One region of the Streptomyces sp. TAA486 genome, then DNA from elsewhere that is predicted to be linked to it. Evidence: riboswitches for the same ligand, from Rfam matches in the RefSeq annotation. Region 1 holds a riboswitch; each other region holds the start of a gene.

Region 1 (10,287 bases):
CCCGAAGAGCATCGGCACGGACTGGCGCGAGGTCACCTGGGCCCCGGCCTCCGCGTCGGACATCGCGGGCGCCTACGAACTCGACGGCGGCGCGGGCGAACTCGACCTGGGCGACGTGCGGTTCACCGGTGACCACAAGACCGTACGGACGCATGCCCGGCTCGGTGCCGGGGCGCTGAAGGTGATCGTGCCGAGCGGCACACGCGTCGAACTCGACGCGAAGGTCGGCGCGGGGGAGATCCGTCTGCCCTCGCGGACCGAGCGCGAGGGGGAGCACTTCGTGGTGGAGAGCATCGGCGGCGTCGACAGGCACGAGCGGCTGACGCTGTCGCCCTCCGGCAGCGGAAAGGACGAGGAGGGGACGCTGAAGCTGTCGGTGGACCTCACGGTGGGGCAGCTGGAGATCGTGCGGGTGCTTCCCTCCGGTGAACGGACCGACCACCTGCCCGCGCGCAGCGTGCCCGGGGACGAGCGGAGTGAGGAGCGCCGATGAACCAGCACCGTTTCGAACCGGCACGGCTGCTGCTCGGCCTGATGCTGATGGGCGCCGCGGCGGTCTACGCGATGGACGCCCTCGGGGAGTGGCAGGTCCCGGTGTGGGCGCTCCTGGTGCTGGTGCCGGCATCGCTGGTGGCGGCGGCGTTCACAGCGGTGGCGACCTTCGCCGTGCGGCGCCTTCTGGGACGGCGGAGGAAGACGCAGGGGCCGGGCGTGCCGGGCCGGATGCCGATGGACGAACTGCGCGGCGGGTACGGGGCGTCGGGCACCGGCGGGCCTCAGCGTGAAGACGGGCAGCGTCAAGCCGGGCACGAGGACGACGGGCAACAGGACGAGGGGCAGAAGGACGACGGGCAGGACGGCGACGAGCGGCAGGGGGGCGCCCGGCCCGGCGGCAGCGGCGGGGGAACCGGAACGGACTGAGGCGGAGGCCGAGCCCCCGAGGCCGCGCCTCCGGAGCGGACCCCCGCCTCGTCTTGCATGAACCGTGCTCGGTCCTCGGCCCTAGCCGAAGATGTGCCTGCCTTTTCGGCGCCGTCGCCGCGAGAAGGCCATGTCGAGCGACCACACCGAGGCTCCGGCGAAGATCAGCGGCACCCAGGCCATCATGTACGGGAGGTCGTTGCCGTAGTAGTACGGGTCGCTCTGCCAGCTGACCGTCAGCCACAGGCTGAGCGATATGAGCATGCCGCCGAGGGCGGCCAGGCGGGTCCACAGACCCACCAACGCGCCCAGCCCGGCGGCGATTTCACCCGCGGCGATGGCGATGCCGAATGCCTTGGGGTCGTTCTGCGCGAGGTCGATCATTGCGGGGATCGCAGCGGCGTCGTGCGAGGACTCCAGAACCTGGGCCAGCGAGTCGCCGCCCTTGCCGTTGAGGAACTCCTTGTTGATGACGAGCTTGTCCAGTCCCGCGAAGATGAAGGTGGCTCCGAGGAAGAGACGGAGCGGGACCAGTGCGTACTTGGACGCTCTTGCCCGCACACTGCCCGGGGAGCCGCTGACAGGCGCATCAGTCCTGGTTTGATCCGCCAGAGACATGACAGTCCCACCTTCCGTAGTCGCCCCTGTGCCGCATGCGTGTTCGGCTCGGGCTGAAGTCGAGTCGCTACGGTACGCGGCTGTGGCCCGCGTTACACCCTCTCTGAACGATCTCAGTCAGCAACCACGGCCGAAGACTTCGAGGGTGTGGGTGCATTCGCGACAGAACGGGCCACATCGGGTGGGGTTCCGCCCTGCGGCCACCGCTCTGTCGCGGTGCCCTCCCTCACGACAATGACCGGTCATCACCGGTGCGGCCGGTCGCACCGGCGTCACGGAGACGCCCGGACCGGGCGCTGGCGGTGCTCCGGCTCAGTCGGCGACGTCGATGGGGTAGCGGTTGGTCTCCACACCCGCCGCGGTGACGACCTGGATCTCGACCCGGCCCGGTTCAACCTCCACGGGCACAGGCACGGTGAGCGTCGCGTCGGCCGGGTTGGAGAATCCGTTGCCGGACGGGATCAGCGGGACCGGCACATGCACCGCCCCGACACGGACCACCATCCGCGACAGCCGGTCCGGTTCACCCGCGCCCGGCGGGACGAAGCCCGCGCCGCGGATCTCGATGTCGTCGCCCGTGCGGATGGGCGAGTGCAGGTCGCCGACCTCGCGGGCCCGTACGACGGAAAGCACCACGGGACGGCCGCCCTCGGCGTACTTGCCCGTCAGATACGTCGCCGCCGAGACCACGACCAGCAGGGCCAGGCTCCAGGGCAGGTCCGGCAGTTGGTCCGGCTGCCGCGCGAGGCGAACGCCGGCGAACACCACGGCGACCCCGCTGACCAGGACGTACTGCACGTCGCAGAAGGAGCCGCGGCCTGCATCGTCGGTGAGAAGGTCGCCGGCGCGGGCCCGGTCGGCACGCACCTTCTGGAGCCGCTGGCGCTGCACGCGGACCGAGACGGTGCGGCGCACGAAGACCGCGACGGCGCAGCTCAGCGCGAGCACTGTCAACAGCCCCGCGCCACGGGAGAGTTCGAGCCCCTCGATGAGGGCGCGACGCTCGGACTTCCCGGAGCGGCCCGCCAGTTCGAGCGCCAGGACGAGGACGGTGTACACGGCGAGGAGCACCCATGCCGCCGCCACGGAGCGTGAGGTGGACAGCCTGTTGTCCTCGCCGATGAGCGGGGCCAGCGCTCCGCCGCGCGCCCGGTGCAGGTACGCGGCCAGCGAGACGACGCCGGCGGCGATCACCGCGGCGATCAGTGATGCGGTGCGCCCGGCCGTCCAGCCGGCGGAAAGCGCGGTGAGCAACTGCCCGATCAACAGCACGCCGACGGCGGCCCAGACGGCGACGACGGTTTGCCGCCACAGCGACTCCAGCCGCATCGCACCCTCTTCGCGTGCGCGCTCGGCGACCGTACGCGCGGACCGCGTCAACTCGTCGGAGACCCACTGACGGGAGGCTCCCGGGGAGTGCGCGAGAGCGGCGGGAAGGCCCTTGCCCGCGGCGAGTTCGTCGCGGCGGCGGCGGAAGTCCTCACGCGCGTGCCGGTGGCCCTCGCGGGCACCGTGCGGGCAGTCGCCGCAGGTGCAGGAGGTGGAGTGGGCCCCCGAAGAGGCGCCCGACGGGGCGGACTTCTGAAGCGGGACGGACTCTTCGCGCGCGCCGCTGCCGCCGCCTGTCCCGTCCCGTGCCGTGTCCACGGCCACTGCGCAACCCCGCCTCTCAAACACCGTTCGTGAAAGGCGCATTGTGCCCTACGAATCGCAGGCTGCTGTCGGCAGGGCGCGCTTCATCACCCGGCTGTGTGAGGCGGGGCCGCGGCGGTGGACGGGCCGTACTCCGAACGCCTCGGAGAGACGGGCGAGGTGTGGACGATTGTCCGAAAGTGAGGTTCTTGAGCCGCGATCACGGCGAGTAGCGTGCCCAGGACCCGACACCAGAGGGGACTCATGGCGGCCGACGGCATCGTCGAACTGACCCAGCTCAGCCCGGACTTCGTACGCGATCCCTACCCCGTCTACGCCGCACTCCGCGCCGAGGCACCCGTGCACCACGTACGCGTGCCCGACGGGAGAGAGCTGTGGCTCGTGGTCGGGCACGAGACGTGCCGCACGGCCTTCACCGACCCCCGGCTCAGTCGGGACTGGCAGAACCACGGGGGCATAGGGCAGATCCTCAACCCCGGCCTGCCGGCGATCGGCCACATGCTGACGACGGACCCGCCGGACCACACCCGGCTGCGGCGCCTGGTGGCGGGTTCGTTCACGCCGCGCCGGATCGCCGCGCTCGGACCGCGCGTCCAGCAGATCACCGACGAGCTGCTCGACGCGATGCTGGAGAAGGAGGAGCGGCGTGCGGACCTGATCGCGTCTTTCGCCTTTCCGCTGCCGATGACGGTCATCTGCGAACTGCTCGGCGTACCCGAACTCGACCGTCAGGCCTTCCGTGGCTGGTCCAACGCGATGGTCGGGCCCACCAGCGCGGAGGAGGAGGCCCGCGCGTACGAGGAGATGCCCGCCTATCTCACCGGGCTGATCGAGACGAAGCGGGAAACCCCTGGCGACGACCTGCTCAGCGCAATGATCCAGGAGGTCGACGACGGCGGCGATCGGCTCACCGGCGACGAACTCATCGGCATGTGCGTGCTGTTGCTCGTCGCCGGCCACGAGACCACGGTCAACCTCATCGGCAACGGAATGCGCGCCCTTTTTGCGCACCCGGACCAACTCGCCCAACTTCGTGCGGACTTCGGGCTTCTGGAGGGCGCCGTCGAGGAGATGCTCCGCTACGACGGCCCCGTCGAGACGTGCACCCAGCGCCTCGCCCTGGAGGACGTGGAGCTGGACGGGACGATCGTGCCCGCCGGCTCGACCGTCCTGATCGCCATGGCCGACGCCGACCGCGACCCGGAGCGCTTCGAGGAACCGCACTGTTTCGACATCCGACGCGACGCCCGCGGCCACATCGCCTTCGGCCACGGCCTGCACTACTGCCTGGGGGCTCCGCTGGCCCGCCTCGAGGGCCGGATAGCGGTCCGTTCACTGCTGGAGCGCTGCCCGGAGATCGCGGCGGACGCGGACGAGTCGACCCTGCGGTGGCTGCCGGGGATGCTGATGAGGGGAGTACGGCGGCTGCCCGTCCGCTGGTGACGAGGACCCCGGCCGGGCCCGCCCAGGAGGCGACGGTGTGAGCGTCGCTAGGCTCCCAGGCCATGGACGTACTCATACATCTCTTCGTCGGCCTCCACATCATCGGAATCGCGGCCCTGCTGGGCGGCTTCTTTTTCCAGATGAAGGCGATGCGTGCGGACGAGGCCCGCTTCGTGCCCGGCATGCTGCACGGCGCACTCACCATGCTGGTGACCGGGATGGTCCTCGTGGGCCTCAATCAGGCGGGCGACGACCCGGTGAACAACGTCAAGATCGGCATCAAGCTCACGCTGCTCCTGGTGATCCTGGGCCTGGTGTATGTGAAGAGGGACGAGGAGAAAGTGCCCTCGTCCCTCTTCGGCACGGTCGGCGCGCTGACTGTGGCGAACATCTTCATCGCCGTCCTCTGGACCTGACGGACGCGACGAAGGCCCTGAAGTCGCCTTCATCGGCGGAGGGTTGAGCCGCCGCACCTCCCCGTACGTCCCCCGGTACTCCCAGGGTTGCGCCCGGTCCGCGGTGCCGCGGACCGGGCGCACGGACGGGGTGGCTCGCGGTCAGCCCGGGCGCACCGCCGAGTGGAACGGCATGTAGCTGACGTCCTCGTAGGTCACGTCCGCACCCGGCTTCGGTGCGTGGATCATCTGCCCGCCGCCGACGTAGATGCCGACGTGGCTGATGTCGTCGTAGAAGAAGACCAGGTCGCCGGCCTTCATCTCGGACTTGGCGACCTTCGTGCCTACCTTGACCTGGTCCCACGTCGTGCGGGGCAGCGAGATGCCGGCCGCCTTCCACGCCCCCTGTGTCAGGCCGGAGCAGTCGAAGGAGGTGGGGCCCGTAGCGCCCCACACGTACGGCTTGCCCAACTGCGCCTTGGCGTAGGCGAGGACCTTCTCGGTCTGCGCCGACTGCGAGCCCCCGCCGCCCTTGCCCGCATCCTGGCGCGCCTCCTCGGCGCGCTCCGCGGCCTTGCGGGCCGCTTCTTGCTTCTTCTTCTCGATCGCCGCCAGGCGTGCCTTCTCCTCGGCCGTCAGCTTCGACAGCAGTTTCCGTGCCTCGGAGAGCTTGTCCTGCACTTCCTGCTTGTTCTTCTTCAGCGCCTGCTGGGAGGCGTTGAGCGACGCGAGCTCCTCGGTGGCGTGCTCCCGCTTGCTCTGCGCCGCCTTCTGCCGCTTCTCGAAGTCGGCGACGGCTTCCTTCTGACGGCCGCTCATCCGGTCCAGCACGTGCGTCTGCTGGAAGAACTGCTGCGGGTCCTCGGTGAGCAGGAGGGTCGCCGTCTGGGACATGCCGCCGGAACGGTACTGCGCCGTCGCGTAGTTGCCGAGGGTACGGCGCGCGTCGTTGAGCTTCGCGGTGCGCTCGGCCGCCTCGTCGAGGGATCTGTCCGCCTTCTTGCGCTGGGCGTCCGCCTTCTCCTTGGCCGCGTTGTACTTCTGCGTCGAGGTCTCGGCCTGCTGGTAGAGCTTGTCGACCTTCTTCTTGACCTCGGAGATCGACGGCTTGCCGTCGTCCGGTGCGGCCTGAGCGCTCTGGGAGAGCAGGGAGACGGAGGCGAGCGCGGCGGTGGTGATCCCGAGCACTCCGCGCTTCGTCGAGGCGGTCTTCAGTATTCGGGCGCGCGGCTTGCGATGTGACGCCAAGACCGGCAGCTCCTTCCGTGAACCGCCTACCGGGTTAGCTGACGGGTTCGGGCTCTCGGAAGGCTGCCCTACGGGTCGTGCGCGGTGCTTCCGCGGTGCGACTTCCCGATTCACCCCGGGTGCGTACGCCGGACTTGCGCGTGCGCGGTGGGTCCCCGGCTCCGTGGGCAGAGCCCTTCGGATGACCGTCGGATTCGGCGGAGGCGGCCCGTGCCGACGCTTTCGCCGGCGATTGGTGCGGACCGCCTGGCACGGCACGGTAGCGAGATGTGGGGCGTCTGTGAAGGCCGTTAGGTGATACGTCCGATATCTGTTCGTTATCCCGTGAGGGAGGTGGCGGTGCGGTGTCGGCGCGGCAATCTAGACTTCTCCGACGATGAGCAGCCTCTTCGACGACAGCTTTCTGGCGGACCTCGCACCCGTGCGCGCGCAGGACAGTGCCTCCCCCGGGCAGGACGGCCCGAGCAGTTCCGACGGGCCTTCGGGCGGCCCCGGAAACGGCTCAGGCGAAGGCCCCGGTGGCCGTTACGGAGGCGGCACGGGAGGCTCGTCGTCGTACCACCGGGGCGGCTCACCCCGTACGGTCGTCGACCCGGAAGCGCTGCTGGCGGAGCTGAACGAGTCGCAGCGTGCGGCCGTCGTGCACTCCGGTTCGCCGCTGCTGATCGTCGCGGGCGCCGGCTCGGGCAAGACCCGTGTGCTCACGCACCGCATCGCCCATCTCCTCTCGGCACGCCATGTCCACCCCGGGCAGATTCTCGCCATCACCTTCACCAACAAGGCGGCCGGCGAGATGAAGGAGCGCGTCGAGGAACTCATCGGCCCCCGCGCCCAGTCGATGTGGGTGTCCACCTTCCACAGCGCGTGCGTACGCATCCTGCGCCGTGAGAGCAAGAAGCTCGGCTTCACTTCGTCCTTCTCGATCTATGACGCGGCCGACTCCAAGCGGCTGATGGCGCTGGTGTGCCGGGACCTCGACCTGGACCCGAAGCGGTATCCGCCGAAGGCGTTCAGCGCCAAGATCTCCAACCTCAAGAACGAGCTGATCGACGACGAGGACTTCTCCGGGCAGGCGTCCGACAACTATGAGAAGACTCTCGCCGAGGCGTACACGATGTACCAGTCGCGGCTGCGCGAGGCCAACGCGCTGGACTTCGACGACATCATCATGACGACGGTCCATCTGCTCCAGGCGTTCCCGGACGTCGCCGAGCACTACCGGCGCCGTTTCCGCCACGTCCTCGTCGACGAGTACCAGGACACCAACCACGCCCAGTACATGCTGGTGCGCGAACTCGTCGGCACCGGTGAGCCGGCCGGACGGCAGCCCCGCGCCGAGGACGAGGAGGTCGGCGAGGAGCAGGAGGAGCGGCCGGCCCCTCCGATGGCCGAACTGTGCGTGGTCGGCGACGCCGACCAGTCCATCTACGCCTTCCGCGGCGCCACGATCCGCAACATCCTCCAATTCGAGGAGGACTATCCGGACGCCACGACGATCCTCCTCGAGCAGAACTACCGCTCCACGCAGACGATCCTCAGCGCCGCCAACGCCGTGATCGAGCGGAACGAGAACCGCCGTCCGAAGAACCTGTGGACGGAGTCCGGCGCGGGCGCCCGCATCACCGGCTACGTCTCGGACACCGAGCACGACGAAGCGCAGTTCGTCGCCGACGAGATCGACAGGCTCACCGACGCGGGCGAGGCCAGGGCCGGCGACGTGGCGGTCTTCTACCGCACGAACGCACAGTCGCGTGTCTTCGAAGAGGTCTTCATCCGCGTCGGGCTGCCGTACAAGGTCGTCGGCGGTGTCCGCTTCTACGAGCGCCGTGAAGTCCGGGACGTGCTGGCCTATCTGCGGGTCCTGGCCAACCCGGAGGACACCGTGCCGCTGCGCCGCATCCTGAACGTGCCCAAGCGCGGCATCGGCGACCGCGCCGAGGCAATGATCGAAGCGCTGGCGCTCCGCGAGAAGATCACATTCCCGCAGGCGCTCGCCCGCGTGGACGAGGCGTACGGGATGGCCGCACGTTCGGCCAACGCCGTGCGCCGCTTCAACGTACTGATGGAGGAGCTGCGCACGGTCGTCGAGTCCGGAGCGGGTCCCGCCACCGTGCTCGAGGCGGTGCTGGAGCAGACCGGCTATCTCGCCGAGTTGCAGTCCTCCACCGACCCGCAGGACGAGACGCGCATCGAGAACCTTCAGGAACTGGCCGCCGTGGCCCTGGAGTTCGAGCAGGAGCGGGGCGAGGAGGAGCCCGGCACGCTCGCCGACTTCCTGGAACAGGTCGCCCTCGTCGCGGACTCCGACCAGATCCCGGACGAGGAGGCGGGGGAGGAGAGCGGCGTCATCACGCTCATGACGCTGCACACGGCCAAGGGGCTGGAGTTCCCCGTGGTCTTCCTCACGGGCATGGAGGACGGCGTCTTCCCGCACATGAGGGCCCTGGGTCAGACGAAGGAACTGGAGGAGGAGCGGCGGTTGGCGTACGTGGGCATCACGCGTGCGCGTAAGCGGCTCTATCTGACCCGGTCGGTGCTGCGGAGCGTGTGGGGGCAGCCCTCGTACAACCCGCCGTCGCGCTTCCTGGAGGAGATCCCGGACCACTACGTGGACTGGAAGCGCACTGGGGCCGCGGCCGGAGGCGGCGCGAGCGGTCGCGGCGGCATCGGCTCGGGGCTGGGCGCCGGGGCGTCCCTGGCCGCCCGGGCGGGCACCGTCGGCGGCGGGGAGCGGCGTGGCGGGCCCAGCGGCTTCGCGACGCGGCGTACGTCGGACCGTCCCGTCGTCTCGCTGTCGGTCGGCGACAGGGTCACGCACGACACCTTCGGGCTCGGCAGGGTCGTCGCGGTGAAGGGGAGCGGCGACAACGCGGAAGCGACGATCGACTTCGGCGGTGAGAAGCCCAAGCGGCTGCTGCTGCGTTACGCGCCGGTGCAGAAGCTGTAGGCGGCGCGGCCCTGTCACGGGGAGCGTGGGCGCCTCACGAGGACCGCGGGCGCGCACGGGGACGACTGTGCTCGCGGAAGGGCGCGGTGCGGACGCAGCGGTCCGCACGGGAACCGCCCGACAGCCGCGCGGGATCGACCCAGGGGCCGGAAGCCGGAAGGATCCACGTCAGGCTTGCCCGGGGTTCTTACTGGGGGTCCAGGCCCTTGCCGCGCAGCCACGGGAGCGGGTCTATGGCGTCGCCGCCGCCGGGGTGGACCTCGAAGTGCAGGTGCGGTCCGGTGGAGTTGCCCGAGGTGCCCGAGTAGCCGATGGTGTCGCCGGCCTTGACCTGACCGCCACGGATCTTGGTGCTGCTGAGGTGGCAGTACCAGGTCTCGGTGCCGTCGGGCGCCGTCACGACGGCCATGTTGCCGAAGGACACGTCGTACTTGGTGGTGACGGTGCCGTCGGTCGCCGCCATCACCGGGGTGCCCTCGCTGACCGGGAAGTCGATTCCCGAGTGCACGGACATCCAGTTGAGACCGGCCTGCCCGTAGGTGGCGCTCAGGCCGTGCTCCTTGACGGGAAGCGCGAACTTGGGGCGCAGCGCCTCCTTGCGGGCGGCCTCCTTGGCCTTGCGCTTGCGCTCCGCCTCCTGGCGGGCCTGGAGGTCCAGGCGCTCCTGGGTGCGGCTGGCCCGGTCCGCGAAGTCGTCGGCGTCGGCCGAGAGTCCGGCGAGCTGCGTGTCGAGCTTCTTGTTCACCGGCTGGACGGGGGCGGAAGCCTGCGTCGCCGTGTCGTCCTGCGGGGCGTTGCCCGCGACGGACGCGGCCGCGGCAGCGGCCACCCCCATCACAGCGACGGACGGGACGGCGACGGTGAGAAGTGCGGAGCGCCTGGGCCTGGGAGAGCGGCGCCTGCCGGGCAGGTTCGCGACCCTCAAGTCCCGCTCGGGGCGGATGTCGGGGGCACCGAGGTCCCCGTGGCCTTCCGCCGCGTGGCCGTGTACGTCGTCGTACTGCCCGCCGGGCTCACCGAACTGGGCCGGGGAGTCCGTGCCGTAGGCGTCGTAGCCGTCGT
Region 2 (10,287 bases), on a different contig from region 1:
ACGGGCGGCGCGCGGCGCACACCGTCTACCACCCGGCGGGCACGTGCCGGATGGGCGGCGCCGGCGACGCGGGCGCGGTCCTCGATCCGCTGCTGCGGCTGCGCGGCGAAGAGGGAGTACGGGTGGTCGACGCGTCCGTCTTCCCGGACCTGCCGATCGTCAACCCGATGGTCACCGTGCTGCTCGTCGCCGAGCGTGCCGTGGATCTGATCACCGGCCGGGCCGGTCCCACACCGGCGTCGGCCGGTGGAAGCAACGTGCTGGGAGAGGAGCAGCGATGACGGACGCCGGAAGTTCCCCCGCGGCAGGCGGACAAGGTGGAAGCGGCGGGGGGAGCGCCGAGCACGGCTCCGAGTTCCGCAAGGAGATGGGACCCTGGGCGAACTTCGCGCTCGGTTTCACCTACCTCTCCCCCGTGGTGAGCACCTACACCCTCTTCGCGACGGCGCTGGCCACCGGCGGTCCCCCGATGATCTGGGCGTTCGTGCTGGCAGGCGCCGGGCAGTTCCTCGTGGCGCTCGTCTTCGGTGAGACCGTCGCGCAGTACCCCATCGCGGGCGGCGTCTACCCGTGGGCGCGCCGCCTGTGGGGCATCCGCTGGGCGTGGATGACCGGTTGGGTCTACATGTGGGCGCTGCTGGTCACGATCACCGCCGTCGCATACGGAGCCGGGCCGTTCATCGCGATCCTCTTCGGCCTCGGAGCGTCCGTGCACACCACGGTGTTGTGCACCGTGGCGCTCATCGTGATCGCCGCGCTCATCAACTACGCGGGCACGAAGGCTCTTTCGAAGGCCGCCATCATCGGCTTCAGCGCGGAGCTCATCGGCGCCGTCGTCGTGGGCGTGTGGCTCCTGGCAACGCACCGGTTCCACGGGCTCGGCGTCCTCTTCGACAACTTCGGTGCGACGGAGGGCGGTTCGTATCTGCCGGCGTTCCTCGCGGCGGCAATCATCGGCTTCTACCAGTACTACGGATTCGAGGCGTGCGGGGACCTCGCCGAGGAGGTCGCGCGCCCGGGAGTGGTCATCCCCAAGGCGATGCGCCGCACCGTGTACGTCGGAGGCGCGGCGGCGTCGTTCACCTGCCTGTCGCTGCTTCTTGCCGTCTCCGACTACAAGGCGGTGATCGCGGGCAAGGACACCGACCCGGTCGTGCGTGTGCTCTTCGACGCGCTGGGCGAGTTCGGGGCCCGCACGGTCATGGGCGTCGTGCTCATCTCGTTCCTGTCCTGCACGGTCAGCCTTCAGGCCGCCGCGGGGCGCCTCATCTACTCCTACGCACGGGACAAGATGATCGTCGGGCACCAGGTGCTGCGCTCGTTCTCCTACGCCCGTGCCGTGCCGCACAACGCGTTGCTGGTGGCCGCCGTCATCCCGACGGTCATCGCCTTCGGTTCGCTGATCTCCGAGGACGCCCTCACCAAGATCGTCTCGTTCGCCATCCTCGGGATCTACGGCTCGTTCCAGATGGTCGTACTCGCCGCGCTGCGCGCACGGTTGAAGGGCTGGCGGCCCAACGGGGAGTTCCAGCTGGGGCGCTGGGGGATGCTCATCAACGCCGGGGCGCTCGCTTACGGCATCTTCGCGATCATCAACATCTCCTGGGCGCGCAACCCGGACCAGTCCTGGTTCGAGAACTGGATCGTGCTGCTGTGCGGCGGCGTGGTCGTCGGCACGGGCCTGCTGTACATGTTCACGACGCACCACTACGGGCGCAGCGATGCACCCGCGGGCGACGCGATTCCGGAGCGCTCCAAGGTGTGAACCGGCGCGCGGGCCCGACTGGGGTCGCGCCCGACGATCGTCCACGGGAGCTCAGGGCACCAGCCGCGCGGTCATCCGGGCGAGCCGGGCCCGCGCCTCCGGTTCGTACGCCTGGCTGTGAGCGGCGGCCTCGGTGAAGCGGTGGAAGTAGCGCCCGGTGACGCCCTCCAGTTCCGGGTCGTCGATCAGCCGGCGCACCGCCGTCACCCCGTCCTCCACGTCCGACTGCGGCGTCACCGAGATCTGGCGCACCATGTCGGTGTCCATGAGCGAGGCGGGGTGCACGGCGTTGACCGTGACAAGGTCGGCCTTCTCCTCCGCGGCGAGGTCGAACACCGACATGATCAGCGCGACCTTGCTGCGGCAGTACGCGAGCAGCCCGTCGTAGTGCCGCTCCGTCATGAGGTCCTCGAAGTCGAGCGGCTCCTGCCCCGCGGAGGCGACGCCGACGACGCGCGCCGGCGCCGATTCCTCCAGCAGCGGGAGCAGCCGTCGGGTCAGCACGAGCGGTGCCAGGTAGTTCACCGCGAAGCGCAACTCCAGCCCCTGGGCGCTGACTTGCCGCAGCGTCCGGTCCGGGCCGCCGCCCACCGCCGCGTTGTTGACGAGGACGTCGAGTCTGCCGCCCTCGTCGAGGAGCGTGTCCGCGAGAGCACGCACCTGCTCCAGATCGGCGAGGTCCGCGGGCATGCCGCGCACATCTGCTTGCGGCACGGCCCTGCGCAGGTCTGCTACTGCGAGCCCCACTCGTGTACGGTCCCGTCCGTGCAGCAGCAATGTGTCGCCGCCCGCTGCCAGTTCACGGGCGAGGCGGTGGCCCATGCCCCTTGTGCTGCCGGTGACAAGGATCGTTCTGCCTTGCGTCGGGCGCGGATTCATCTGATGCCTCTTCCTCCTCGTCGTCGACCGCCCGGTCCGGCGGACCAGGAGGAACTGATGTACGGAACGGTCCGGTGCAACCAAACGGGGCGTTGCGTTGTCCTTGGGGCAACGAACCTTTATTCACGGGGTGGCCGCCCGCAGGGACGCGGGCGGCCGTCAACCCCGCCACGGACGATGGAGCTTCGAGTTGATGCGTGTATCCAAGAGGGCCCGCCGGGTCGGCGCTGTGGCGGTGGCGGCCGGAGCCCTGCTGGCCGCGGGACCCTTCGTCTTCCCGGCGCAGGCGGCCGGCCCCTCCGGCATCAAGGCCAAGGGCGCCTTCCTGCTGGACAACGCGTCCGGTGAGGAGCTGTGGGGCAAGAGCTCCGACACCAAGCGTCAGATGGCCAGCACCACGAAGGTCATGACGGCCGCCGTCGTGGTCAGCTCCGGCGTCGACCTGGACCGCACGATCACGGTCAAGAAGGCATACCGCGACTACGTCACCCAGTGGGGCGGCAGCACCGCGGACCTGAGGACGGGCGACAAGCTGAAGCTGCGGCAGCTCCTGTACGCGATGCTGCTCCCCTCCGGCTGCGACGCCGCGATGGCGCTGGCCGACGCCGTCGGCAAGGGCAGCTCCACGAACGCCCGCGTCAGCTCCTTCATCGGGAAGATGAACGCGAAGGCGAGCCAGCTCGGCATGAAGAACACCCAGTTCGACTCCTTCGACGGCATCTCGAAGAAGGGGCTGAACCAGTCGACGCCGCGCGACATGGCCAAGCTGGGCAAGTACGCCCTGGGCAGCACGAACATCCGCAAGGTCGCGAAGTCCACCTCGACGCAGCAGAAGGCGACCAACGGCCGCACCTACACCTGGTACAACTCCAACCAGCTGCTCGGCTCGTACAAGGGCGTCATCGGCATCAAGACCGGCACGGGCACCAAGGCCGGGCCGTGCCTCGTCTTCGCGGCGGAGCGCAACGGCCGCGCGATCGGCGGAGTGATCCTCAACAGCAGCGCCCGCTACACGGACGCGAAGAAGATGCTGGACTGGTCGCTGGAGCAGCAGACCCCGAAGCTCGACCTCCGCTCGCTGCCGGAGGGCGCGGAGCGCGACTGACGCGACCCGGGCGAGTGACGCTCCCTGCGCGGACGGACAGGCCGTGCGGGGAGCGGGAGCCCCCGGGCTCCGTCGGCGCGAGGACGGGGCCGGGCGCCGGCATCTGGCGTGCACCGCTCCGGGCCGCTCGGCCCGCGTGGCCCGCACCATCCGAGTCATCCGCACCACGCGGGGGCGGCCGTCACCGTACGGCCGCCCCCGGTCCGGTTCCGGGGGCCCGTGCGGGTCACTGCGTGGAGGCGGCGTGCGCGGACGCATCGTGCGCGGACGCATCGTGCTGGAGGACGACGATCACCAGGTCGTCGTTGATCGACTCGGCCCACCGCGTGACGTCCTTGTGCACGAAGGAGACGACCTCCGACGGATCGACGGTCTCGGGCTTGCCTCGGATGTGTCCGCCGCCCCCGCTTCTCCCGGCCTTCGAGGCGCCCGCGTAGCGCTCCTCGAGCCGCTGCCCCAGCGGGTAGAAGTCACCGTCGGGCCTCCGCGCCTCCGTGACCCCGTCGGAGTACGCGATCAGCGCCTCGCCCTCGGCCAGTTCGTACGTCGTCTCCCTCGGCGGCCCGTGCGGTGAGAGGTCGCCGAGCCCCAGCGGCAGGGCTGGCTCGGGGTTCACGGGTGCGACGCCCTCCGGGCCACCGAGCCGGAACACCGGCGGATGCCCGCGGTTCAGAATCCGCACGCACCCTCCATCCGAGGGGAACTCCAGCAGCACCGCCGTGGCGAACATCTCCTGGGCCCAGCCGCGCGGCGTTCCCCTGACGGGGACGGCCAGCGATCCGCCCACCTCCATGTCCTCCCGGTCCATGGCCATAGCCGCCTCGATGCGTACGGCCACGTCCGACAGCGTCGCGCAGGACATGGCCGCCTCCCGGAACGAGGAGGTGATCGTCGCGACGCCCTCGGTCGCCCCGATGCCCTTGCCCCGTACGTCGCCGATCACGGCCCGCACCCCGTACGGCGTCGGCCGGACGCTGTAGAGGTCGCCGCCGATGAGAGCGGCCTCGTCGGCGGCGCGGTAGATGCCCGCGAGGCGCACATGGCGCAGCCGTTCCGGCAGGGGCCGCAGCAGCGCCCGCTGGGTGGCCTCGGCGACGGCCTGCACCTGTACGAGCCGAAGCGTCGTGCGTTCGAGGATCATGGCCAGCAGCGCGGAGAAGCCGGTGACCAGGACGAGAGTGATGATGGGGCCCGCGACGTTGTCCGGATACACGTCCGTCAGGGCCACGTGCATTCCCGCCAGCAGACCGATCGACAGGGCGCCGATGACGAGCGTCCCGGCCGGCCGGGACAGCAGCGCCGCCAGGACGACGGCCGCGGTGAGGAACGAGGCGAACGAGTAGCGGGTCGGGGTCAGCAGCTCCAGGACGAGCGCCAGCACGACCAGCCCGGGTGGGAGGGCCTTCACCCAATTCGGCAGCCAGTCCGTGCGCCGCGCTCCCGCCACACGCCTGGCGAACGCACCGTCCGGAAGCCTCAGGCGTTCCAGGATGCGTGTGGTGCCCGTGCCTCCCGCGTCCACGTCTGTCGTTTCCTTCCGACTGGGTGCGCCGCTGTCGCTTCCGCTCCGGCTCCTCTCAGTCTCTGCCACGGGTGCCGATCCGGCTCGGCGTCCGGGTCCGGGCGGCCGACGGGGTGAGGGAAGGCCCAGTGGCCGCGGCGGGGGACCACCGCCGGTTCAGGCGAGGCGCGCCTCCACCTGCCCGTCCACGTGCCGCGTCTCGAAGACGGGCTGGGGGGACGTGGCAGGTCCGCCCACGTTCCAGCCGTCCGAGAGCCTGAAGACGCTGCCGTGCCAGGGGCAGCGGACGCACCCGTCGACGATCTCCCCCTGCGACAGCGGGCCCGCCATGTGGCTGCACCGGTCCGCGAGTACGTGCACGGCGTTGCCGCTCGCCCGCACGACGAGCACCGGGGTCTCGCCGACGGTCCGCCGCACCGCCTTCCCGACCGGGAGATCCGTGACCGCGCCAAGGGTGTGCCAGCCGGGCTCCGTGCGCACCGGGATGTCCTCGGCGTGGTTGACGGCCGCTGCCTGCCGGTAGGCCAGGTGCCCTCCGAGCGCGCCGCCGACCGAGACGGCCGCGAGCCCGGCGTACCCGAGGGCCCGCCCGCGTACGGAACGGCCGCGCACGCGCGCGCCCAGCGAGGACGCGTACAGGAGGATCGCGGTGGAATTGGCGAGCGCGTGCACGAGGCCGACGCGCATCTGCGGTTTGCGCAGCTCGGCCCAGTCGACCCATCCGGTCACCGCGGCGGGCACGGCGGCGACGAGCCCTGTGGCGATCAGCATCGCGGGCGCGTAATGCCTGCGCTTGCCAGGAATCAGGTCCAGGACGGCGGCGGAGAACCATGTGCCGAGCGGGATCTGCACGAGGGCAGGATGCAGAGGGTGGCCCAGCCAGTGGCCGTGCAGCAGGTCGCGGTCCTCGTCGCTGAGGGGGAGTGCGTGCACGGCTCGCTGGATTCCCTGGACGGGAGGGTCCAGCCGTGTGTCGTGCTCGGTCTTCTCGATGGCGGCGAGCACGCGTCCCTGCCGCTCGGAGTCGGGCAGCACGGAGCGCAGCGCGCTGGCGCAGGCAAGCAGCTTCTGTGAATAGGACATACAGCCCGGTTCCCGTCAGGAACGGGAACAAACCGTGACATGGAGGGCACGGCGGGTGGGTGGTCGGGTGCTTGGGCCGGTCGGATTGCGGCAGTCGGCCCGGCCTCGCCCGGTCGCGTGGAGCCGGTTGGCGGAGGGGTGCGGGTGCGGGACGGGCGGCCCGCAGCTGCCTCGATGGTGCACGCGGCTCGTGGGCTCGGTCTCCCCCAGCGGGACGAGGACGTGGCTCGTCCGTATGCGGGTCTGGTGCACGCGACGTCTGCGGAGTCGCCCCCATCGTCGTGCCGCCGAACTGCCGCTGAACGACCGTGTGCCGCAAGGGTGTTCGCCTTGGGCTGCGGGTGGGGCCCGCGGGGGTCGGGGCAGTTGTCGCGGGTGCGGTCCGTGTCGGCGAGGCCGGGGTGCGTACGGGCCGGACCGAACTGCCGCAGTGAAGCGCCCGTTCGGCGTTCCGGTCGGTGTGCTGCTCCCCGGCGAGACATCGGGTCGGGACACCAAGCAGAAGGAACCGCCCTTCACGGACGGTTCACCCGTCACGCACCGCGACCCCACGAGCGATGCTGGGTGACCGCGTGCCCCAATTGGTCCTTACTGTCCAGGAACCTGCATGTCATGCAGCTACAAATCTCACCGGAACCGCTTGGAATCTCAGCTGCGGCTCTATTAACGTTCCATAACGCAGCGCGGTCGTCACTGCCGTCACGAGAGACGGCTCCGTGCGCCGTCGCCGAATCCTGAAAGTGCACCACCCCGAGCCACAACTCGATATCGCTGCACCAAGGGAACCGGGGAACCACCCCCTGCCACACGGCAGGGATGGGGTGAATCGGCAAGTTCCGCCCACGGGCGGGCAGTTCGTAGGAGACCTTCCTGCTCCGAACCCGTCAGCTAACCCGGTAGGCGAGAAGGAAGGAAAGGAGAACGCCCCCGTGGCGTCCAACAGGCATGCCCCCGAGGGCACGTATGACCCGTACCTCGACGACGAAGAGTCCGACAGATACGGCCAATACGGCTCTTACGGCAACGACGACCCGCACCAGCAGTCCGGCAGCTTCGACTACTTCGAGCAGGCCGACCGGTACAGCCAGTTCGACGCGTCGGGCCAGTACGGCCAGTACGACGCGTACGCCTCGCAGCTGACCGAGACGTACGGCACGGACGGCACGTACGGGTACGGGACCGACGGGGCATACGCCACGCAGGAGTTCGCGGCGCCCTCGCCCGAATACGGCACGTACGACTTCGGCCAGGGCGAGATGCCCCCCGTGCCGAACGCCTTCGACGCCGCCGCGGGTGCCGCCCCCGGCGAGGAGTGGAACCCCACCGAGGACTCCGTGCGGCCCGTACGCGGGCGGCACAAGCTCGCCAAGCAGCGCGGCGGCAGCATGGCCCGCAGCAGTGCCGTCCTCGGCGTCGGCATGATCGCTGCGGTGGGCGCCGGCGGAATCGCCACGGCGCAGGAGAAGCCCTCAACGGCGATCTCCATGCCGGACGTGGCGGAGAAGGCCAAGGAGCTCCCGGGCGTCAAGCTGCTCGCCGGCGGTTCCGAAGAGAACGTCGCAGGTCAGCCGCTCACGCAGGCGGCCCTCACGGCAAGTGACGCCAAGGAGGGCCAGACCGACGCGGGCGAGGCGCTGCGCTCCCGCATCCTCCAGCAGGCCCAGTCGCAGCAGTCGCAGGCCGAGGCCTCCGCGCGCGACGCAGCCATCGAGGAGGCGCAGGCCAAGGCCGCGAAGGCCCAGAACAAGGCCGAGGCCGAGAAGCGCCAGAAGGCGGAGGACGCCCGCCTGGCCAAGCTCGCCAAGAGCTTCAAGCTTCCCGTCTCCGGCTACCAGCTCACCTCTCAGTTCGGCGAAGCCGGCAGCCTGTGGTCCAACGGCCACACGGGCACGGACTTCGCGGCCTCCTCCGGTACGCCGATCCGCGCGATCCACTCCGGCACGATCAAGGAGGCGGGCTGGGCCGGCTCGTTCGGCTACCGCACCATCCTCCAGCTGGACGACGGGACGGAACTCTGGTTCGCCCATCAGTCGTCGATGAACGTCTCGGCGGGTCAGAAGGTCCGTACGGGCGAAATGATCGGCCGCGTCGGCTCCACCGGGAACGTCACAGGTGCTCACCTGCACCTGGAGGTCCACCCCGGCGGCGGCACCGCGATCGACCCGGCCGCGTGGCTGCGGGGCAAGGGCCTCACGCCCTGACACCGCTGCGACGGGAGGGGCGGCCGTCCGCGGGCTCCCCTCCCGTACGCCACACCGACACCGTCACCATTCCCGACACCGCTTCGGCGGCGGTCCGCCGTCAGCGCCGACGTCATACGCACCCCTACTCGTACGCACGCGCATCACGCGCATAGGGCGTACGCACAGCGGTATACCCGCCCTCCGGGCGTACGCCGCATCTCACATCTCCACATGCACGACGACTGCCCGTCGCGATGACCTATCGCGCCGCCGCCGCCTCGCACCGTCGAGGTGCGCTGGACCACGCACAACTCGCCCATGCCCCTCGGCGTACACAAAGGAGGGGACGAGGCGGCGGCGGACGGGGGCCCTCTCCTGCGAGCACGGCCCCGCCCCCCAAGTGCCGGCGGCCCTGGTGGACCACCCCCCGACGCCAGGGCCGCCGGTCTTTCCATGCGCGGGTTCGCGAGGGACGTCGGGTTCGCGAGGCGATTCGTGAGGTGCGCGGGGCCGCGGGTTCGTGAAGTGCGCGGGGTCGCGGGTTCGCGAGGCGCACGGGGTTCGCGAGGCGCGAGGTGCGTAGGTTACCGATGCGTCCGCGCTGAGAAAGGCATGGGCGGGTGACCGGGCAGGGCGCTACGGTCGGCACATGTCTGAGCCCAATTCCCTTGATCCGACGGCCCCGACGACCGGCGGGCTCTCCTCGCGCCGTCCGCTCGGGCGGCTCTCCGTATCGCCGCTGTGCCTCGGCGGCAACGTCTTCGGCTGGACGGCCGACGAGGCCGCCTCGTTCGACGTCCTCGACACCTACACCGCGGCGGGCGGCAACTTCATCGACACCGCCGACGTCTACTCCGGCAAGCGGCACGGCGTCGACGGCGGCATGGACTCCGAGACCGTCATCGGAAACTGGACGGCGGCGCGCGGCAACCGCGACGACGTCGTCATCGCGACCAAGGTGGGCGCTCACCCCGAGCGCAAGGGACTCTCCGCCGCCAACATCAAGGCCGCGGCGGATGATTCGCTACGCCGGCTCCGCACCGACCGCATCGACCTCTACTACACGCACTTCGACGACGAGAGCACCGAGGTCTCCGAGATCGTCTCCGCGCTCGACGACCTCGTACGCGCGGGAAAGGTCCGTGAGATCGGCGCGTCCAACATCTCACCGGAACGTCTCGAAGCCTCCCTCGACTTCAGCGCCGAGGCCGGCGCCGGCACGGCCCGCTACGCCGCGCTCCAGCCGCACTACAACCTCGTCTCGCGCGACACCTACGAAGGCCCCCTGGCGGAGCTCGCCCAGCGCCGGCAACTCGCGGTCATGCCGTACTTCGCGCTGGCCATGGGCTTCCTCACCGGCAAGTACCGTGCGGAGCAGGGCGGTTCGGCGGGTACGGGAGCAAGCCCGCGCGCCGAGCGCGCCTCGAAGTATCTGGAGACGGAGAGCGGCCCCCGCGTACTCGCCGCCCTCGACCGGATCGCCGAGGCCCGGGGCGTCGCCCACGCGACGATCGCCATCGCCTGGCTTCTCACCCGGCCCACCGTCACCTCCCCGATCGCCAGCGCCCGCTCACGCGAGCAACTCCTGCCGCTGCTGGCACTCGACGAGGTCCGACTGACCCCGCAGGAGACGCAGCTTCTGACGGAGGCGTCGGCGTAGGGCGGTTGATGGCGGGGAGCCGTGACGCCGGCTTTCAGGGTCCGGGTCGGGCGGACCCGAGCCGGACCCGGAATCACCGGACCCGGAATC
Region 3 (10,287 bases), on a different contig from region 1:
GTCGCCGGCTGGCGCAGCCTGGTGCTGGACGCCCACGACCGGCTCTCGGCGGCACGTGCCGGCCTCCCCGTCCAACTGGGCGGCGCGGCAGGCACGCTGGCGGCGTTCGCGGCCTACGCCGAGGCGGACGCCCACACGGGCACGGACGGCGACGGCACGGGCCCGAGGACCGGGCCCGGCAGCCACGGGCCGGAGTCGGAGTCCCCGGAAGGGGCGGCCCACGGCGTTCCCGCCACCGACCTGGGCCTCAGGCTGCTGGCCGCGTACGCGCGCGAACTCCCACTGGCCGAACCCTCGCTGCCGTGGCACACGCTGCGCACGCCCGTCGCCGATCTCGGGTCGGCGTGCGCCTTCGCCTGCGGTGCGCTGGGCAAGTTCGCCGCGGACGTGCTGGTGCTCTCGCGCAGCGAGATCAGCGAGGTCGGCGAGGGCGACGGCGGCAGTTCGTCCGCCATGCCGCACAAGACCAATCCGGTGCGTGCCACGCTCATCGCCGCCAGCGCCCGTCAGGCACCGGCCCTCGCCGCGACACTGCTGTCCTCCCTCGCGGCGGAGGACGAGCGTCCCGCGGGCGCCTGGCACGCCGAGTGGCAGCCGGTGCGCGACCTGCTGCGGCTCACCGGCGGCGCGGCCCATGAGGCGGCCGAACTCGCCGAAGGGCTCCAGGTCTTCCCGTACCGGATGCACGAACACCTCGCCCTCACCGAGGGGCTGATCGTCAGCGAGCGCCTGACCGTGGCCCTCGGGCCTCTCCTCGGCCGCGCCCGCGCGCGCAAGCTCCTGGACGCCGCCTCACGGATGGCCGTGGACGAGGGCATCACGCTGGACGAGGCACTCGAGGAGGAGGAGCCGACCCTGCGCGAGATGCTCTCCAGGGACCGGCTGCGTGACCTTACGGACCCGACGCACTACACGGGCTCCGCGCCCGCCCTCACCGACCGCGCGCTGCGGCGCGGGCCGACACCCGTCCGTTCCTCCGTGCCGGGGCACGGGCCCGCGCACCCGCCCGGCACCGGACAGGACGCGGAGAATCACGGAAGCCGGCCCAGCGGCAGCCCCGACGACGCAGACGACGCAACAACCCCCGACCGAGAGCGGTGACAGACCATCGGCATCGGAATCCCACCCCCCGCCTCGCCCGGCGACAGCGGAAGCGATACGCCCCGCAGGTCGAGCAGCCCCGGGGACATCACCGTGACCGCTCTCGGCGGGCCGGGTACCGAGCCGCTCCCGTACCACCGGGTCGACGGGCCGGCCGACGGAAGACCGATGATCCTCGGGCCGTCCCTGGGCACATCGCTGGCCGTGTGGGAGCCGCAGCTTCCCGCGTTGATCCGCACCCACCACGTGCTGCGCTGGGACCTTCCGGGGCACGGGGCCTCACCGGCCGAACCGATGGCGGGCTCCTCCAGCGAACTGATCCCCACCGACGGCAGCGCCACCGTGGGGCACCTGGCCGAACTCGTGCTCCGTGCGGCCGACGCCCGGGGCTGGGAGCGGTTCGCCTACGCCGGGGTGTCTCTGGGCGGCGCAGTCGGCCTGTACCTCGCGGTGCACCACCCCGAGCGCCTCACGACGCTCTCCATGGTGTGCTCCTCGGCCCGCTTCGGGGAGCCCTCCGTCTGGCGTGAGCGTGCCGCGGCCGTACGTGCGAACGGCACCGAGTCCATGATCGCGTCCCGCCCCGGCGTGTGGTTCTCCCCCGAGTACGGGAGCACGCCGCACGGTTCGGCGATGATCGAGGATCTGCGCTGGACGGAAGCCGCGGGGTACGCGGCCTGCTGCGACGCCCTCGCGTCGTTCGACCTGCGGGACCGGCTCGCCGAGGTGACGGTGCCGACCCTCGCCGTCGCCGGGCGCCTCGACCCGGCCACGCCGCCCGCGCACTCCCGTGAGATCACCGACGGCATCCCGGGCGCCGCCCTGGTGGAGGTCGCCGGGGCCGCGCATCTGGCGAACGCCGAGTGTCCCGACCCGGTCACCTCGGCCCTGCTCGTCCACCACGAAGGCGTGCCCGGCCAGGCGGACCGCCGGTGAGCCGGGCGCGGGTGGCCGGCGGCGACCCCCTGAGTCTCGCAACCCCTCTGCGGCTCCCTCGCGCGGTCCGTCCGACCGCCATACGCTGAGTCGCATGAGCTGGACAGCGCGCAGCATCCCCGACCAGAGCGGGCGTACCGCAGTGGTGACGGGCGCCAACAGCGGCATCGGCTACGTGACTGCGCGCGAACTGGCGCGGCGCGGCGCCCGGGTGGTGCTGGCGTGCCGCAGCGAGCAGCGCGGCGCCGCCGCGCTGGACCGGCTGCTCTCCCAAGTGCCCGAGGCCCGCGCGGAGTTGCGTCTGATGGACCTGGCGGACCTGGCGTCCGTAAGGGAGTTCGCCAGGACGCTGCCCTACCGCCGGCTCGATCTGCTGGTCAACAACGGGGGCCTGATGGCGGTTCCCTACGGACGCACAGTCGACGGCTTCGAGACGCAGTTCGGCGTGAACCACCTCGGCCACTTCGCCCTCACCGGGCTGCTGCTGGAGCGGCTCCTCGCTGCGCCCGGCGCCCGGGTGGTGACGGTCGCCAGCATGGCCCACTTCCTGTCCAACATCGACATGAACGACCTCGGCAGCGAACGCCACTACCGCCCGATGGTCGCCTACGGCGCCTCGAAGACTGCCAACCTGCTCTTCGTCCGGGAGCTGGCGCACCGTGCCGACCGTCATGGCCTCGATCTGACCGTCACGGCCGCCCACCCCGGCTATGCGCGGACCGAACTGCAGGCCAAGGGCCCGCGACTGGCGGGCAAGGCGGGGCGCGAGCGGGTGACGCGGCTGTTCACCGACGCGGTCGGCGCCTCGGCCGACCAGGGTGCGGCGCCGGTCCTGTATGCGGCGACCGCACCGTACGTGCACGGCGACTCCTTCTACGGTCCGCGCATCCTCGGCGTGCGAGGCGGCCCCGGTCCGGCCTGGCGGGCCCCGTGGACGCGCAACGACATCGCGGGGGCGCAGCTCTGGGCGGTCTCGGAACGGCTGACGGACGTCACCTACCCAGTGACGTGACCCCGGGACGGTGAGCGGGGGCGGTGCCGGGCGATCCTGACGCGGGCTCCTCCGGCGGCCGGCCGGGGCGGGGTGCCGTCTCATCCCCGCCCCGGCCGACGTGCTGTCCCCGTGCCGCCGCCGTGCGGCTCGGTACGGGGCCTTTGTGCGGGACCTCGGCATCGGGCATGGTTTCCTGCGTCCGTGCGGTGCCACCGGGAGGGACCGCCGCCCGCGCACCGGCCCGCCACCCCGCACATCCCATGTGTCCCGTACTTCCCTTACGTCCGTTCACGCCAGAGCCGCCCGCCCGGCGCGGCGGGAGGAGGCAGCCGTGATCCGCGTACTCGTCGTCGACGACGACTTCATGGTTGCCCGCCTGCACAGCACCCTCGTCGAGCAGGTGCCGGGCTTCACCGTGGCGGGAGCCGTGCACAGCGGCAAGGACGCCCTGGCAGCCGTACGCGAGCTGCGCCCGGACCTCGTGCTGCTGGATATGTACCTTCCCGACCTGCCCGGCCTGGAGGTCCTGCGGGAGCTGCGCGGCACCGGCGGGCCGGAGGAAGGCCCGGACGTGCTGGTGGTCACCGCCGCCCGCGACGCGGAGACCGTGCGGGGCGCGCAGCGCGGCGGTGCCGTGCAGTACGTCATCAAGCCCTTCGAGGGGCAGCTGCTGAAGGAGCGGCTGCTCCGGTTCGCGGAACGACGCGAGGCCCTTGCGGCTCTCCAGGCACCGGAACAGCGGGATGTGGACCGGCTGTTCGGCGACACGTCCGCCCCCGGCTGCGACCCTGGCGCTCCTGGCTTCCCGGGCGGCAGCGGCACCGAGGAGTCCGGAGCGCACCGCCCGCATGTGACGGCGGACGGGCCCTCCGGCCGTACGCGGCTGCCCAAGGGCCTCACCGAGCAGACGGCCGGACTGGTGCGTGCCACGCTCGAGGCCGAGACCGGTCCCGCGGGTATTTCCGCTTCCGAGTGCGCCGGACGCATCGGCCTGTCCCGTGTGAGCGCCCGCCGGTATCTGGAGCACTTCGTCTCCGTCGGGACCGCCCGGGTCACCCTGCGGTACGGGACCACCGGGCGTCCGGAGCGCCGCTATCACCGCGTGGATGCGTCCGGACCCGAAGCCCCCGCACACGCCGGTCCGTAAATCGGGCGGAAAGCGTGATTCGCGCCACAGAAATGTTGTGACCAGCGTCACATCGGCGACTTCGCGCTCATCCCGGTCCGTTCAATTCCCTTGCCCCGTAAGGCGAATGGAACGGCATGCCTTAACCCGTACATGCCAATTTCCGCGATCTTCATCTTCGGTGGATTCTGCGCCTTTCTTGTGGTGACGAATTCCTTCTGATTAACGTGCAAGCCCACCGCGTCTCCCGTGCGGTGGTCCGCTGCCGGAACGCCGAATCCTGCCACCGGCCCGCGGAAATCACGCAATCCCAGCCCGGCAGGAGCGGGGGACCCAGGTAAGTGCCGCGCGTTTCGCCCCCTTGGAAACGCACGGCTTGGGGTGAAGCCGCACGCGAATGCCCCCTCGCATTCGCTGCGGCCGGGCTGCTCCAGCCCGAATCCGACAGCTCACCTCGCAGGCGCAGGAGAGGAACAGCCCTATGTCCGGACGCGGTCGACACCGTCGTCAGTCCAATCGCCGTATCCCGCGCGGAGTGTCGCGCACTTCCCTCGCCATTACGGCGGGCGGTGCGGGCATCGCCCTGCCCTTCATCGGCTCGGGCACCGCGAACGCCGCCTCCGTGGACACCTGGGACAAGGTCGCCCAGTGCGAGTCCACGGGCGACTGGTCCATAAATTCCGGCAACGGCTACTACGGCGGCCTTCAGTTCAGCCAGAGCACATGGGCCGCCAACGGCGGCACGGAATACGCCCAGAGCGCCGACCAGGCCACCAAGGAAGAGCAGATCAAGGTCGCCGAGAAGGTGCTCGACAGCCAGGGCCCCGGGGCTTGGCCGTCCTGCGGCGCCAAGGCCGGCCTGAGCGCGGACAGCGCCGCTCCGGACCTGTCGGGCGACTCCGGCAAGCAGGCGAAGGCCGCCACCGGCGACGCCGACAAGAAGGCCGAGAAGACCAAGCCCAAGAAGGCCGAGAAGAAGGACAGCCCGAGGAGCGACGAGAAGTACACCGTCGAGACCGGGGACACTCTCAGCGCGATCGCCCGCGAGCACGACACCAAGGGCGGCTGGCAGGGGCTGTACAAGGCCAACCGGAAGACCGTCGGCTCCGACCCCGACCTGATCCGCCCGGGTCAGAAGCTCAGCCTCGACGGCGAGGCGCGGGCCTCGCGCTCGCAGCCGCAGCGCGACAAGGCACCGCAGGCCGGCGCCACGCACTCGTCCGGCTCGAAGTACGGGAACAACCTCGACGGCTGGATCCGCGAGTCTCTGGACATCATGAAGTCCAAGAACATTCCCGGCACTTACAACGGCATCAAGCGCAACATCATGCGGGAGTCCGGCGGCAACCCGAACGCCGTCAACAACTGGGACATCAATGCCCAGAACGGCACCCCGTCCAAGGGTCTGCTGCAGACCATCAAGCCGACTTTCGACTCCTACCACGTCGAGGGAACGGCCAACAACATGACCGACCCCGTCGCGAACATCGTGGCCGCATGCAATTACGCGGCCGCCAGGTACGGCTCGATCGACAACGTCAACGGACCGTACTGACCGAGCGGTCCGCCGGATCCGATATCGCGGGTCGGCGACCGGATCGGCGACAAGGCCGGCGACAACTCAACACATGTGCGGTGCGATTCAGCATTCCTGCGATTCTCCGAGTCGTCTGCGGATCAGTGATTCGGCGAATCGGCGGTCCACCGCATCGCCACGCCGATGGCGGCTCGTTCACCGGATTTCCTCCGGGGAGCGAGCCGCCATCGGCTTTCCCTGTTCCTCCTTGTCACGGGCGACGGAACGGATTTTGCCGCGGCCTTTTCAGGGCTGGAAGGTCTCCTCGGCGCGCACGGCAACTTCGAGAACCAGCGGCCGTGTGCTGTCGGGGAGTTCGGGAAGCAGCGCATCCAATTCGGCCAGAAGTTCGGCGTGTCCGGTGACACGGCGCGCCGAGCAGCCCAGGGCCTTCGCCATGCCGGAGACGCTGACTTCCTCGAAGTCGGGCCAGGGTGCGGTGTTTTCGTGCTTGTCCGCGAGCCGGTCCATGATCGCGTAGCGCCCGTTGGCGAGGACGACGAAGACGACGCCGACCCTGTAGCGCACGGCGGTCCACAGCGCCTGTATCTGGTAGAGGGACGACCCGTCGCCGACGACCGCCACCACCGGACGCTCCGGCGCTCCCATCCGCACGCCGATGGCCGCCGGCAGCGCGAACCCGAGCGCGCCCATCGCGGCGCTCAGGAACCCGAGAGGCCGCCGCGCCGGCACGAGCGCGTGCAGATCGGGGCGGCTGGAGGGGGTCTCCTCCACGAGCACCGTCTCCTCCGGCAGTCGCCGCGCGAGCTCCGCCAGTACGTGTGCGGCGCGCAGCGGCTCCCCCTCCGCGGGCGGCGGGGGCGGCACGGGCCTCTCGGCGACGGGCCGCACGGTGTCCGGCGCCCGTACGACACCGCCTTCCCCCTTGCCGGCGGACTCGGCGAGCGCCGTGCAGAACTCGGGCAGCGCGGCCACCACGGCGAGTGCGACCGGGGCCCGTTGTGCCTCGGCCGGGTCGTCCGTGACGACGGCGAGGCGCGTGCCCGGCCGCACCAACGGGCCCTCCTCGTACGGGTACTGGCGGAAGACGGGCGCCCCCACGCTCAGCACCAGGTCGTGTGCGCTGAGGACCTCCCGCAGCCGCGTACGGTCGGCCGGCAGATGTCCCGCGAAGAGCGGATGGTCCTGCGGGAATCCGGCGCGGGCACCGAAGGACTCCTGCCACACAGGGCAGCCGAGCCGCTCGGCGAGGAGCGTCAGGGCCTCCCAGGTCACGGGGTGGTCGGCGCCGGCACCGACGACCAGCGCGGGTGTGCTCGCCGCGTCCAGCAGCGCGGCAACCTCCCGCACGTCGCCGGTGTCGGCGGCGGCCGGAAGCCGCAGGTGCGCGGGCGCGGGGAGCGGCAGTTCCTCCGCCGGCTGGGCCCAGTCGTCCATCGGGACGATGACCAGGGCAGGACCGCGCAGCGTTCGGGCGGCATGCGCGGCCCGCGCGATCGCGCCCGGCACGTCCTGCGCGCGCGGAGGCGTCTCCGTCCGTACGGGATAGTCACCGGCGAGCTGTTCCAGGCGCCCCGCGAGAAAGGGCTCCTGGACGAGGTGGCGGCGGTCCTGCTGGCCGACGACCACGACCAGCGGCGCGCGGTTGACCCGTGCCGTGGACAGTGCGCCCGCCGCGTTCCCGAGGCCGGCGGTGGTGTGCAGCAGCGCGAGCGCGGGCGCCTCACGCGCGATGGCGTAGCCGGTGGCGGCGCCGATGACGGAGCCTTCGTGCAGCGCGAGCACGAAGCGGATGTCGTCGGGGAGGCCGACGAGGAAGGGCACCTCCGTCGAGCCGGGGTTGGCGAACACGGTGGTCAGGTCGTGCCGGCGCATCACGTCGAGCGCCGCCTCGCGGACGGTGGGCATGAAAGTGGAGCTCCTGTTGCGGTGACGTGCGGGGCCGGCCGGAGTGCCGGCCCCTCGTACTGGCGTGTGTACGGACGGCTGCCGCCGCTCCGAGGGCGTGTCCGCGAAGTCCCGTCTGGACCGCGGGGCCTGGGCCGGCGGACACGCCCTAGGCCGCCGCGGGCTGCTTCCGGCTGCGGACCTGCGAGAGCACGAAGAAGCCCGCGACGACGATGATCGCGTCGAGCCACACGGCGGCCTCCCAGCCGCCCGTGCTGTCACGGAGAACGCCGCTGATCGCCGGCGAGAGGACGGCGCCGATCTCGCCGATCAGGTTCTGCATGCCGAAGGCCGAACCCCGCAGGGACTCCGGGGCGAGGTCGGCGGTCAGGGCGTGGCCGACGGGCTGCAGGGCGTTGAAGAAGAGGCTCGCTGTGAACAGCAGGAGGCCCATGACCCACAGGGACGGCTTGGCGGCGGCGCTCAGGTACCAGGCGAACGCGAGCGTCAGCACTGCCTGGATCCCGGTGAACGTCAGCATCATCGGCTTGCGTCCCCAGCCGCGGCGCAGCCCGTAGTCCGAGAGCCAGCCGCCGGCCGGGAAGCCGAGGATGCCGGCCCCCGCGTTGAATCCCGCGGTGAGCGCGGCGGCCATGAACGACGACTTCGCCGCGCCGGCCACGATGGACACCGACCAGAAGCTGAAGAACCACAGGTTCCACAGGATCGCGATGTAGACGATGTAGATCAGCATCAGATCCCGGTTCTTGATCACGGGACCGATCTCCGTGCCCTTGCGGACCAGTACGAAGAGCACCAGGCCCAGGGCCAGGGCGACTTCGAGCAGGGCGACCCACAGCTCATTGAGACCGGCACTCGTGCCGAGCCAGTACACCCCCATGATCAAGGCGAGCGAGACGGCGGAGTAGGCGCTCAGATGGAGCGTCGCGCGGCTCAGCCCCGAGATCGTCAGATGCGCGCGGAACCAGAAGGCGACGATGACGCCGACCACCACGGTCGCGACCCCCAGCACCCAGAAGACCATCCGCCACGCCTCGACGTGGTCGAGGAAGAGCTTGCCGAACTCGACGAGTTCGGGCGTGAAGACGATCGCGATGGTGATGCCGAGTGAGAGACCCGTGATGACCACGCCCATACCGAGGCTGCGGTCCCGTTCGGGTGTCGTGGCGCTGATCAGGCTGCGGTCGTTGGAGTAGAACGCGCCCTCGCCGAGGCCCGTGACCACGCGTACGACGATGAACGCGACGAGGCCGCCGATGAAGCCCGTCAGGATCGTGGCAACACCCGCCCACAGCAGGCTGACCACGATGAGGGTGCGGTGCCCGTAGCGGTCCCCGAGGTAGCCGCCGGGGAACTGGGTCAGCATGTAGCCGGCGAAGAACAACCCGCCCACCAGGCCGCCGAGGGCGTGCGGATGCGGAGCCTCTGCCAGGAATCCGACCTTGTTGTCGATCATCCATGTGACGACGGGACCGGTGACCGCTCTGTCGGCGGCGCTGACCGTCCAGCCCAGGAGCAGCAGCACCCACAGGGTGTGCCAGGAGCGCCAGCCGCGGCCCTCCGCGGTGGTGTCCGTACGTGGCTCAACTGAGGAAGGGTCTCCCGGTACAGCCTTCATGGGGTCTCCGTAGCGGTTGTTGCAGTGCCGGACGCCGGGCGGCGTCCGAAGGGCGCGCGCGGGCCGCCGGTCAAACTAGGCTCACGGAGTGGTAGGCGGAACGGGTTGCGGTAGCTTTTCTGCTATGCCGAAAAAACAGGGGGAGAAACACGATCGGCAGGCGGACGTCTACGCCGCCAGCTCGGTCGACAACGCACTGCGCACCCTGGTCTATCTGCGCGGACACCAGTGCGCCCGCGTCACGGACATCAGCGACCACCTGGGCGTGGCCCGTTCCACCGCGCACCGGCTGCTGACGACGCTGCGCGGCCACGGATTCGTCGAACAGGAGCCCGGCGGCCGCCGCTACCGCCTCGGCCCCGTGCTGCTGGGGCTGACCCGCGGACCGGTCGACGAGCCGACGCTGGTGCAGGTCGCCCACAGCCATCTCGCCCGGCTCCGGGACGAGGCGGGCGAGACGACCAACCTCCTCGTCCTCGACGGTCCCGACTCGCGCTTCGCCGACGGCGTCGAGGGCCCGCACCCGCTCCGCGTGGGCACGCGTACGGGCGACCGCGTGCCCGCGTACGGCACGGCCGGAGGCAAGGCGCTGCTCTCCGAGCTCTCCCCCGAGGCGGCGCGCACCCGCTACCGGCGCGGACTGGCGGCGCTTACCGCCTCGACGCTGCCCGACGTCGACGCCCTCGTCGCCGAACTCGCCGTGACGCGCGCACGCGGCTACGCCCTCAACGTCGACGAGAGCGTCATGGGCGTGCACGGTGTCGGCGTCCCGGTACGGGACCGGTTCGGCACATGTGTGGCGGCGGTGACCGTCGCCGCCCCGAGCATCCGCCTCGACCTCGCGCGCGCCGCCGAACTCGCCCCGCTGCTGCGGCAGACCGCCGAGCGCATCGGCTCGGAGCTCTAGCGGCGCGCTCGCGGCGGCAGAGAGCAGCGCCGCGGGAGCGCACCGGCGTGGACGCGCGGCCGGGTGCTGCACGAGGGTTCTGTCATGCCGTATTCGAGGGCCCGCAAGCGGGCCGTGCTGATGACCCTGTGCACGGGCCTGTTCATGGCGATGCTCGACA

What was found. Region 1 has a riboswitch for cyclic di-AMP ahead of I004_RS0100725 (NlpC/P60 family protein). Riboswitches for the same ligand answer to the same signal wherever they lie in the genome.
Positions count from the first base shown of each region.
Region 2: linked by a shared signal. The riboswitch ahead of I004_RS35730 (peptidoglycan DD-metalloendopeptidase family protein) and the one ahead of I004_RS0100725 (NlpC/P60 family protein) in region 1 are both predicted to bind cyclic di-AMP.
Region 3: linked by a shared signal. The riboswitch ahead of I004_RS37465 (transglycosylase family protein) and the one ahead of I004_RS0100725 (NlpC/P60 family protein) in region 1 are both predicted to bind cyclic di-AMP.

Region 1 is NZ_AUEV01000001.1:134,678-144,964, forward strand. Features, by position in the region: gene I004_RS31300 (PspC domain-containing protein) at 1-493, shown strand, start outside; gene I004_RS39745 (hypothetical protein) at 490-921, shown strand; gene I004_RS0100705 (DoxX family membrane protein) at 1,003-1,539, opposite strand; gene I004_RS31310 (hypothetical protein) at 1,852-3,192, opposite strand; gene I004_RS0100715 (cytochrome P450) at 3,436-4,635, shown strand; gene I004_RS0100720 (hypothetical protein) at 4,698-5,051, shown strand; gene I004_RS0100725 (NlpC/P60 family protein) at 5,193-6,278, opposite strand; cyclic di-AMP (ydaO/yuaA leader) riboswitch at 6,286-6,488, opposite strand; gene pcrA (DNA helicase PcrA) at 6,655-9,225, shown strand; gene I004_RS37865 (M23 family metallopeptidase) at 9,413-10,287, opposite strand, start outside.
Region 2 is NZ_AUEV01000018.1:155,288-165,574, forward strand. Features, by position in the region: gene I004_RS0124080 (GMC oxidoreductase) at 1-281, shown strand, start outside; gene I004_RS0124085 (amino acid permease) at 278-1,765, shown strand; gene I004_RS0124090 (SDR family NAD(P)-dependent oxidoreductase) at 1,817-2,644, opposite strand; gene I004_RS0124095 (serine hydrolase) at 2,838-3,749, shown strand; gene I004_RS0124100 (PP2C family protein-serine/threonine phosphatase) at 3,976-5,271, opposite strand; gene I004_RS0124105 (Rieske (2Fe-2S) protein) at 5,428-6,354, opposite strand; cyclic di-AMP (ydaO/yuaA leader) riboswitch at 7,114-7,272, shown strand; gene I004_RS35730 (peptidoglycan DD-metalloendopeptidase family protein) at 7,611-8,555, shown strand; gene I004_RS35735 (aldo/keto reductase) at 9,187-10,197, shown strand.
Region 3 is NZ_AUEV01000003.1:262,490-272,776, forward strand. Features, by position in the region: gene I004_RS32855 (class-II fumarase/aspartase family protein) at 1-1,101, shown strand, start outside; gene I004_RS32860 (alpha/beta fold hydrolase) at 1,195-2,037, shown strand; gene I004_RS0107910 (oxidoreductase) at 2,132-3,049, shown strand; gene I004_RS0107915 (response regulator) at 3,363-4,178, shown strand; cyclic di-AMP (ydaO/yuaA leader) riboswitch at 4,455-4,633, shown strand; gene I004_RS37465 (transglycosylase family protein) at 4,693-5,712, shown strand; gene I004_RS0107925 (thiamine pyrophosphate-dependent enzyme) at 5,980-7,602, opposite strand; gene I004_RS0107930 (MFS transporter) at 7,751-9,220, opposite strand; gene I004_RS0107935 (IclR family transcriptional regulator) at 9,345-10,127, shown strand; gene I004_RS32870 (MFS transporter) at 10,212-10,287, shown strand, end outside.